4 regions of the Pectobacterium odoriferum genome follow, and region 2 is predicted to be linked to each of the others. Evidence: predicted binding sites of a transcription regulator. Region 2 holds the regulator's gene; each other region holds the start of a gene.
What was found. The regulator CRP, encoded in region 2, controls carbon source genes, mostly activating them, when cyclic AMP is high. The targets are predictions, from matches to a motif close to ATGTGANNNNNNTCACAT.
Positions count from the first base shown of each region.

Region 1: the regulator CRP is predicted to act here: its motif matches at 1,442-1,459, upstream of EO763_RS11095 (arabinose ABC transporter substrate-binding protein).
Region 3: the regulator CRP is predicted to act here: its motif matches at 816-833, upstream of udp (uridine phosphorylase).
Region 4: the regulator CRP is predicted to act here: its motif matches at 1,561-1,578, upstream of EO763_RS18675 (nucleoside-specific channel-forming protein Tsx).

Region 1 covers NZ_CP034938.1:2,505,836-2,508,041, forward strand. The annotation lists gene araG (L-arabinose ABC transporter ATP-binding protein AraG) at 1-192, opposite strand, end outside; gene EO763_RS11095 (arabinose ABC transporter substrate-binding protein) at 289-1,272, opposite strand; gene EO763_RS11100 (ribulokinase) at 1,646-2,206, shown strand, end outside.
Region 2 covers NZ_CP034938.1:4,424,920-4,427,125, forward strand. The annotation lists gene EO763_RS20010 (phosphoribulokinase) at 1-250, shown strand, start outside; gene EO763_RS20015 (OsmC family protein) at 289-696, opposite strand; gene crp (cAMP-activated global transcriptional regulator CRP) at 1,070-1,702, shown strand; gene argD (bifunctional acetylornithine/succinyldiaminopimelate transaminase) at 1,861-2,206, opposite strand, start outside.
Region 3 covers NZ_CP034938.1:4,680,811-4,683,016, reverse strand. The annotation lists gene EO763_RS21100 (dienelactone hydrolase family protein) at 1-680, opposite strand, end outside; gene udp (uridine phosphorylase) at 1,011-1,781, shown strand.
Region 4 covers NZ_CP034938.1:4,143,223-4,145,428, reverse strand. The annotation lists gene nadC (carboxylating nicotinate-nucleotide diphosphorylase) at 1-391, opposite strand, end outside; gene EO763_RS18675 (nucleoside-specific channel-forming protein Tsx) at 536-1,396, opposite strand; gene ampD (1,6-anhydro-N-acetylmuramyl-L-alanine amidase AmpD) at 1,815-2,206, shown strand, end outside.

The sequences.
Region 1 (2,206 bases), 1.9 Mb from region 2:
AATTTCGCCCGCTGACGGTGAATAGTTACCGCTCAGGATCTTTAACAGCGTCGACTTGCCCGCTCCGTTTTCCCCCATCAATGCATGGATCTGGCCGGCATGGCAGGAAAAACTGATATCCGAAAGCGCCTTAACACCGGGAAATTCTTTACCAATCCCATGAAACGACAAATAGGGTGACTGTGCTGTCATGTCTGTTTCCTCATAACGATGCAGGTAGAGCGCGGATAACCTCGACCAGCGTCATGCTGACCGGCGTTATCCGCGTCTTTACGAAATCAAGCGTGATTACATCAGGCCTTTCTTCTCCAGTTCGACCTTAAAGTTGTCACGCGTGATCAGCACCACGTCGGTCACTTCGGTGAATTTCTCCGGCTCCACGCCTTTGGTGACCCAATCATTCAGCATCTGGATACTCTTGTAACCGTGGATATCCGGACTTGGTAGTAGCGAGCCGAAGAAGCCCGTTGCCTGACCTTTGGACAGTTCGCTGACTGCATCTACGCCGTTGATACCGATACCAATCACGTTGTCCGCTTTAAAGCCCTGACCTTCCGTTGCACGCACGCCACCCAATACGGTGTTGTCGTTCATGCCGATAATCAGCCAGTTTTTCACGCCAGGGTGCTGAACCAGCATGGAGTTAGCGGCGTCAAACGCACCGGGGATATCGTTAGATTTGGTCGGTACTTTGTAGATTTGTTTTTCTGGGAACCCTGCGGTTTTCAGCGCGTCCATAGAGCCAGACGTGCGGCGACGTGCGGTATCCAGCTCATCAGCGGTAATCGCCATCACGGCGGTTTCCTCTACTTTCCAGCCGCGTTTGTTCATCTCTTTATACAGTTCCTGACCCTGACGCTCGCCAATTTTGGTGGCCGCCATCATTACCAACGGCACGGTATCCATCGGCTGGCCTTTGGCATTCACGAACTGGTCATCAACCGCGATCACTTTCAGATCGTAGCTGCGCGCTTTCGCCATAATCGCTGGCCCCAACTTCGGATCAGGCGTACAGATAACGAAGCCTTTCGCGCCACTCGCCGCCAGGCTGTCGATCGCATTCAGGGTCTTTTCACCATCAGGAACCGCGATTTTTATCACATCAAAACCAAGGTCTTTTCCTGCTTTATCAGCGAATTTCCATTCTGTCTGGAACCAGGGTTCTTCCGGCTGTTTAACCAGAAAGCCCAGCTTTATGTTCTCTGCCATAGCTGATTGTGACATAACAGCAGCCAACCCGATTGCTGCCAGCACCTTAGTGAATTTATGCATGATGTTCTCCGGTATAATTATCTTTTCATTCGTCAGCAACGCTGAAACGAGTTCGAGTTCCTGGTAGGGTATTTCCGGTCCGGATAAAGGAAAAACACAGACTTAGCACGATTCCTTTACTCAGTAGCATTCAGACGCTTTATGTTTTAGTCGTTATTTCTGGCGAGAATATAGAGCTTTATCACATCTCGGAACAATGACAGGTTTGTGCATACATTTAGCAAATTTAACCAATCATTAACCTTTGACCGGCTTCACAAAATGGCTGTAGGCGACAGAAAAATACATACTTCCAGCTAACCGCTCCTAACCGCCTCTGGCTGTCCCTGCCTATCGTAAACAGCAACGATCTGGGATTAATGAGGAGCAAAGCATGGGTGCGGGCGCTATTACGATTGGCCTCGACTTCGGCAGTGATTCGGTGCGCGCCTTAGCCGTTGACTGCCAAAGCGGGCAAGAGCTGGAAACCGAAGTGATCTACTACCCCCGCTGGCACGAGGGTAAATATTGTCAGCCTGCCAACAATCAGTTCCGACACCATCCGCTGGACTACATCGAATCGCTGGAGCAGGCGGTTAAGGTCGTGGTTTCTCGCCTGACGGACGAACAGCGGCAGAGCATCATCGGTATTGGCGTGGATTCGACTGGGTCAACCCCTGCACCGATTGATGAACACGGCCAGATCCTGGCGCTACGCCCCGAGTTTGCCGACAACCCCAATGCGATGTTCGTGCTGTGGAAAGACCACACGGCAATAGAAGAAGCAGAAGCCATTAACGCGCTATGCCACAGCGGTCAGTTCCCGGATTACACCCGCTATATCGGCGGCGTTTACTCGTCTGAGTGGTTCTGGGCCAAAATTCTACATGTCTCGCGCGACGATAAAGCCGTGCGTCAGGCCGCGGTTTCCTGGATCGAACTGTGTGACTGGGTG
Region 2 (2,206 bases):
CGTGCCTACCGTGGACACCTCCAACCCGTTCGCCGCCAAGTCGATTCCCTCACTGGACGAAAGCTTCGTCGTGATTCACTTTCAGGGATTGGATAATATTGATTATCCCTATCTGCTCGCCATGTTGCAGGGGTCGTTTATCTCCCATATCAACACGCTAGTCGTTCCCGGCGGGAAGATGGGCTTGGCGATGGAATTGATTATGGCGCCACTGGTGCAGCGGTTAATCGAAGGGAAAACGATCGAATAAGCGAAACCGGGCACGGTAGTGTCGTGCCCAGAGAGAGATTAAGCCAGCACCCTAACTTCGTGGCTATGCGTCACCTCAACGGCTTTGCCCAGCATCAGTGCCACAGAACAGTACTTTTCCGCCGACAGGGCGACAGCTCGCTCGACAGCTTTGTCAGTCAATCCTTTTCCCGTCACGATAAAATGCAGATTGATGTGGGTAAATAAACGCGGCGCGTCAGACCGACGCTCTGACGTTAATTTCACCTCACAATCCGCCACATCGTTGCGACCTTTTTGCAGAATCGACACCACGTCAATCGCGCTGCATCCTCCTACGGACATCAATACCATTTCCATCGGACTGGGCGCTTTATCGCCAGAATTGCCGTCCATCAATATCTGATGCCCTGATGCGGATTCGCCCAAAAACGTTAAGCCTTCAACCCATTTTACCCGAGCCTGCATGATGCCTCTCCACTAAAATTTTTTTGAAAATTTATATCGTTACTGTACAAAAATCAGCGTTAATCAGAGCTTTGTCATGCTGAAGCGAGACAACACAAGACACATCCTTAAAGCTGTGTTAAAACGAAAATAGAATAGACCTTTTCTGGACAAACCCAGAAACGAAGAAGATGATTACGTGGCCAGATATACCCAGCCACGTTTACGATGCGGCAAGGCAGCAACCGGAAAATCAAGGGTACAGTGGTTCCAGTATATTCCCTGACGTCATTCTGCCTAGACTGAATTTTATTTTTTAGCAGTTAAACACGCCGTACAGGGAACTCTGACCCCTGTAATTTGCGCAGTGAATTACAACAGAGGATGATAGCGAATGGTTCTCGGCAAACCGCAAACAGACCCAACTCTCGAATGGTTCCTTTCCCATTGTCATATTCACAAGTATCCATCGAAGAGCACACTGATTCACCAAGGTGAAAAAGCAGAAACACTTTACTACATCGTGAAAGGCTCTGTCGCAGTGCTAATCAAAGATGAAGAAGGCAAGGAAATGATCCTCTCCTACCTCAATCAGGGCGATTTTATCGGCGAGCTCGGCCTGTTTGAAGAAGGTCAGGAACGCAGTGCCTGGGTTCGGGCAAAAACCGCCTGTGAAGTGGCTGAAATTTCCTATAAAAAATTCCGCCAGCTCATCCAGGTTAACCCAGATATTCTCATGCGTCTGTCTGCGCAAATGGCAAGCAGACTTCAGGTTACCTCTGAGAAAGTCGGCAACCTCGCCTTCCTTGATGTAACCGGCCGTATTGCCCAAACCCTACTCAACCTGGCCAAACAACCTGATGCCATGACGCATCCAGATGGCATGCAAATTAAAATTACCCGTCAGGAAATTGGGCAAATCGTTGGCTGCTCGCGTGAAACCGTGGGCCGCATTCTGAAAATGTTAGAAGACCAGAACCTGATCTCTGCACACGGTAAAACGATTGTCGTTTACGGCACTCGCTAAACCCCTGTCGCGGTACCCTACCAATAAAAAAGCGTGAAGCCTCGGCCTCACGCTTTTTTTATGCCGTGCCATCCCTGCCGCCACCCTTACGGGCCGTCGCAAGCGACGTTGAAAAACGTTCTCTACGTTTTTTTATCACTGCGCTTTTGGGAGCGTAATCAGTTTGCTGTGTTAACGACCTGCGCGACGGCTTTGGCGAACTTCGCCATCCCCTGCGCAATATCGTCTTCATCAATGATCAAAGACGGTACAAAGCGGATCACGTTAGGCCCAGCCATCAGTACCATAAGCCCCTGGGCCGTTGCGGCAGCCAGGAACTCGCCCGCGCGACCGTGCCATTGCGGTTTCAGTTCTGCACCCAGCAGCAGCCCCATACCGCGAACCTGTTCGAATACACCGTACTGCTGATTGATTTTCTCAAGCTCACTGACAAAGCGATCGTGACGATCCGCCACGCCTGACAACACGTCCGGCGTGTTAATGATATCCAGCGCGGCTTCCGCC
Region 3 (2,206 bases), 260 kb from region 2:
CGCAGCGCCTGCCGCATGGTATCAACCTGCCCCAACGGAATCCCTTCGTCTTTCGCGCCGTACAACCCCAGTACCGGGGCTTCCAATTCCGTGGCGACATCGACCGGATGTTTAGGGCTATTCAGCGTTTTCTCACCCGTACACTTGCCGTACCAGGCAACGGCCGCCTTGAGCTGTGGGTTGTGCGCGGCGTAGAGCCAGGTGATGCGTCCGCCCCAACAGAAACCCGTTATCGCCAGCTTACTGGCGTCGCCGCCCTGTTTAATCGCCCAGTTGGCGGCGCGATCGAGATCGGACAGCACCTGCGTATCAGGCACCTTGTAAACCAGCTCGGTCAGGATTTGCTGAATGTCGTTATAGCGGCTGGGGTCGCCCTGACGAAAATACAGCTCTGGCGCAATGGCCATGTAGCCCTGCTTGGCCAGCCTGCGGCAAACGTCCTGAATGTGTTGATGGACGCCGAAAATCTCCTGCACCACCAGAACGATAGGGTACGGCCCGTCGTGGTTTGCCGGTCTGGCGATATACGCGGGTAGCTGCTCACCCTGAGAAGGAATAGTGGTTTCACTGGCAACGATACCGGCAGAATCTGTCGTAATGATGGAGGCGGTCTGCGGTTCCACCGCTGGGGATAACCCTTGGGGAAGATGTGTGAAGGTCGTCTGTTCATCAGTCTTCATTACGCGCTCTCCTGTTATCGGCCGATTTTCATGGAAAGAGGGATTTCAGAATATCCATGATAAATACTATCAATGATTAAAGAATCTACACTAGAAGACAATTAATCGGCAAAAATGGCGTCCTTATCTGGGGTATGGTGATTTTGGTCACATTTTTTATGTATGTTGATGTTTGTTTCTTTTTCATCGGTGACTGCCGTCACTTAAAAAAACGTAATGATGCGCTAGAGTCTTTTTATTGAACGGACGCTGACTGGCTGCGAAAGGCTGTGTAGATGAGCGTCCGGCGCGATTTCTCTGAATACCCAATTGATTGCCCGGGAGGCAGTTATGTCTACATCTGATGTGTTCCATCTTGGTCTGGTCAAGAACGATTTACAGGGCGCGACGCTGGCTATCGTCCCCGGCGATCCTGAGCGTGTTGAAAAAATTGCTCGCCTGATGGATAACCCGGTACATCTGGCATCACACCGTGAATTTACGTCCTGGCGTGCAGAGTTGGATGGCAAGGCGGTGATTGTTTGCTCGACCGGTATCGGCGGCCCGTCAACATCAATCGCGGTAGAAGAATTGGCACAGCTCGGCATCCGGACTTTCCTGCGCGTCGGTACGACGGGGGCGATTCAGTCCGGCATCAACGTCGGTGATGTGCTAGTGACCACCGCCGCCGTTCGTCTTGACGGCGCGAGCCTGCACTTCGCACCAATGGAATTCCCAGCCGTTGCTGATTTCGGCTGTACCACCGCGCTGGTGGAAGCGGCGAAGGCCTCGGGTGCGGCGCTGCACGTGGGCATCACCGCGTCTTCCGATACGTTCTACCCCGGTCAGGAACGCTATGACACCTTCTCTGGACGCGTTGTACGCCGCTTCCGCGGCTCGATGGAAGAATGGCAGAGCATGGGCGTGCTGAACTATGAAATGGAATCCGCCACGCTGCTGACCATGTGCGCCAGCCAGGGGCTGAAAGCGGGTATGATCGCGGGCGTGATCGTGAACCGTACTCAGCAGGAAATCCCGGATGCGGCGACCATGAAACTGGCCGAAACCACCGTCATCAAGGTGTTGCTGGACGCGACTCGCCGTTTGTTAGCGGCTGAATAAGCACAAAAATTGATGGTGTTTGGGGCTGGCTATCATCGATGCCAGCCCGTATCCTGATATACCCGTTATTCTTCAAGCTGCATGTGCGTTGGCTGCGTTACTCGACACACTTGAGTGTGTCTCGCCCCGTTGGGGCCGCTGCAAGCAGCGTTCAAACCAGCTTCTGGCAGGTTTGTCAGTCACCCGAATCACTTACTTGAGTAAGCTCATCGGGATGAAATGAGAGACATCCTGTCTCTCACCGGAGGCCAGCCTTTGGCTGGTCAAATTCGTTCCCGACGAATTTGTCCTTCTCTTGCCGCGTTACGATGCTCATTGCTGAGCATCGCCCTAGCGGGCCAACGCTTTGCGTTGTTCAAAACGCTAACGTTTTGTCCTGCAAATTGAATTATTTAGGGTATACACTAAATAGTTCAATTTGCCTT
Region 4 (2,206 bases), 280 kb from region 2:
CGACGCCTGACAGCGTTTGCAGAAAATTCAGCGCCGTGCGTTCGCCTGTCAGGAGCTGTTTGGCTGGGCCTGTGATGTCACACAGCGTTTGGTTAGGAGTGATAGCGTCGCCATCGGCAACGTGCCAGACGATCGTTGTCGTGTTGCCTAATTGAGAAAAGACTTCCTCAAGCCAGCGCGTGCCGCAGAATATACCCGCTTCACGCGTGATAATGCGTGCGCTGACGGTCTCATTGTCGGGTAACAGAAGGGCGGTAATATCTTGATTAGCATCGACGATGCCACCTAAATCTTCACGCAAGGCCAGTTGCACGCTGGCGGGGATATCTTGTGCAATACGAGCGAGCAAGGCTTGTTGGCGTTGTTCCTGACTGTAGCGACGCGTTGACATGACAAAACTCCGAAGGGGGATTCGGAGGTCTATGCTACCTTGTTTATATCAGGACATCCAGAATGAATAATTATTACAATTCAATCTGTTACTGTTATTAGCTTTCCGGCGAGCGATCTGCGATCGCCGGAAAGGGATGCAATTTTAGAAGTTGTAACCAACGACCAGGTAGTAGCCCCAACCGGTAGATTTCACTTCAAACGGACCTTTGCCGAAATTGAGTTCTGCGCCATCAGCCCATTGGCCGCCGTTGTGGAAATAACGTGCGACGAAAGAGTAGTGCCAATGGTCGTAGCCCAGCGCCAGAATATGGCTGGAGGCAATGGAGTTGTTGGTGCGGCTTGCATTCGATTTATCACGCAGTTCTGAGCCAAAATCGAAATTGGTGAAGCTGATATACGAGACGTTTCCGCCCAGCATTGAGCCCAGTGGGTAAGAGTATTTCACTTTTACACGGTAGCCATCCCACTCGTTTTCGTTCGCTGCGCCGTAGTTCTGCCATTGATATTTGGCATAGCCGTTCAGTGAGAGAGACAAATCGGTACCGGTATCAATATCTGTACCTAAGCCCATGTACCACGTGCTTTGGCGTGAACCGCTGTTGCGACCCTGATCGTAAATAATGTTATTGGCGATGTACCATTCTTTAAACGGACCAAAGCTGAGATCAGCGCCCGTCAGCTTATCAATAGAGAAGCGTGGTTCGATCTCGACAAACAGCGGAGAGCCTTTGTCCCAAATGCCACGGCTATCGGGATCGCCACCAAAAAATTTAGGCGCATCGGCGTAGCCGTAGAAATCGAACCAGTCTTTACGTGCAAACGCTTCGTATTCCAGGTAGGTCGTGCTGTTCAGTTGCGGTCCGAAACGGGTGTGGGCGCTGCCGACGACGTTAATGCTCTGATGCCACCAGTCGGACAGGTATTCGGCTTTATTGCTGTCGGCAAGAACAGGCATTGAGCATGACAGTGCGAGCAGGGCGCCTGCAGCGAAAGTTTTTTTCATGTTAAGTACCATAGTGTTAGACGTCATGTACGTCGTACGTAAGACCGCAAAATAAGTTTTGGTAATATCTAAAAAAATCAGAAGATAATTTTGTCATGTATTTTAAGTAAAAATAGACGCAATGCACGAAAACGATTGCCTATTATTACGTTATTACATTTGTAATGTGATTTTAATCACATAATGGTGTTGGGGATTTCACCTTACTAAAAAAGATATCGGGATTGCTTTCAGGCAGAAAAATCGGCGGGGATATCACAAAATAAACGGTAAAACCTATTGATACCCAGTTGAATAGATAGCATGGCGTGAAACATGGTATCTTGGATACAAGGACTTTTAGCTACGTGGCTTTACGCCTGAAATTGATTTTTCGCCTGATTCAGCCGACAAACGATACGATGCGAGGTTATCGCCGATGCTTTTGGAAAATGGCTGGTTATCCGACATTACACACACGCTTTCACCACATTATGATGGTCGCCCGAATAATGAGGTGCCTTCCCTACTGGTGATCCACAATATTAGTCTGCCGCCCGGTGAGTTTGGCGGCCCGTATATTGATCAACTGTTTACGGCCACTTTGGATCCCTCGGCGCATCCCTATTTCGCCGATATTTCCCATTTACGCGTCGCCGCACACTGCCTGATTCGTCGTGATGGGCAAATCATACAGTATGTGCCTTTCGAGCAGCGCGCCTGGCATGCTGGCGTTTCGGTGTTTGAAGGCCGGGAACGCTGCAATGATTTCTCTATCGGCATTGAACTGGAAGGGACGGATACGCTGCCTTTTACCGCGGAGCAGTATCA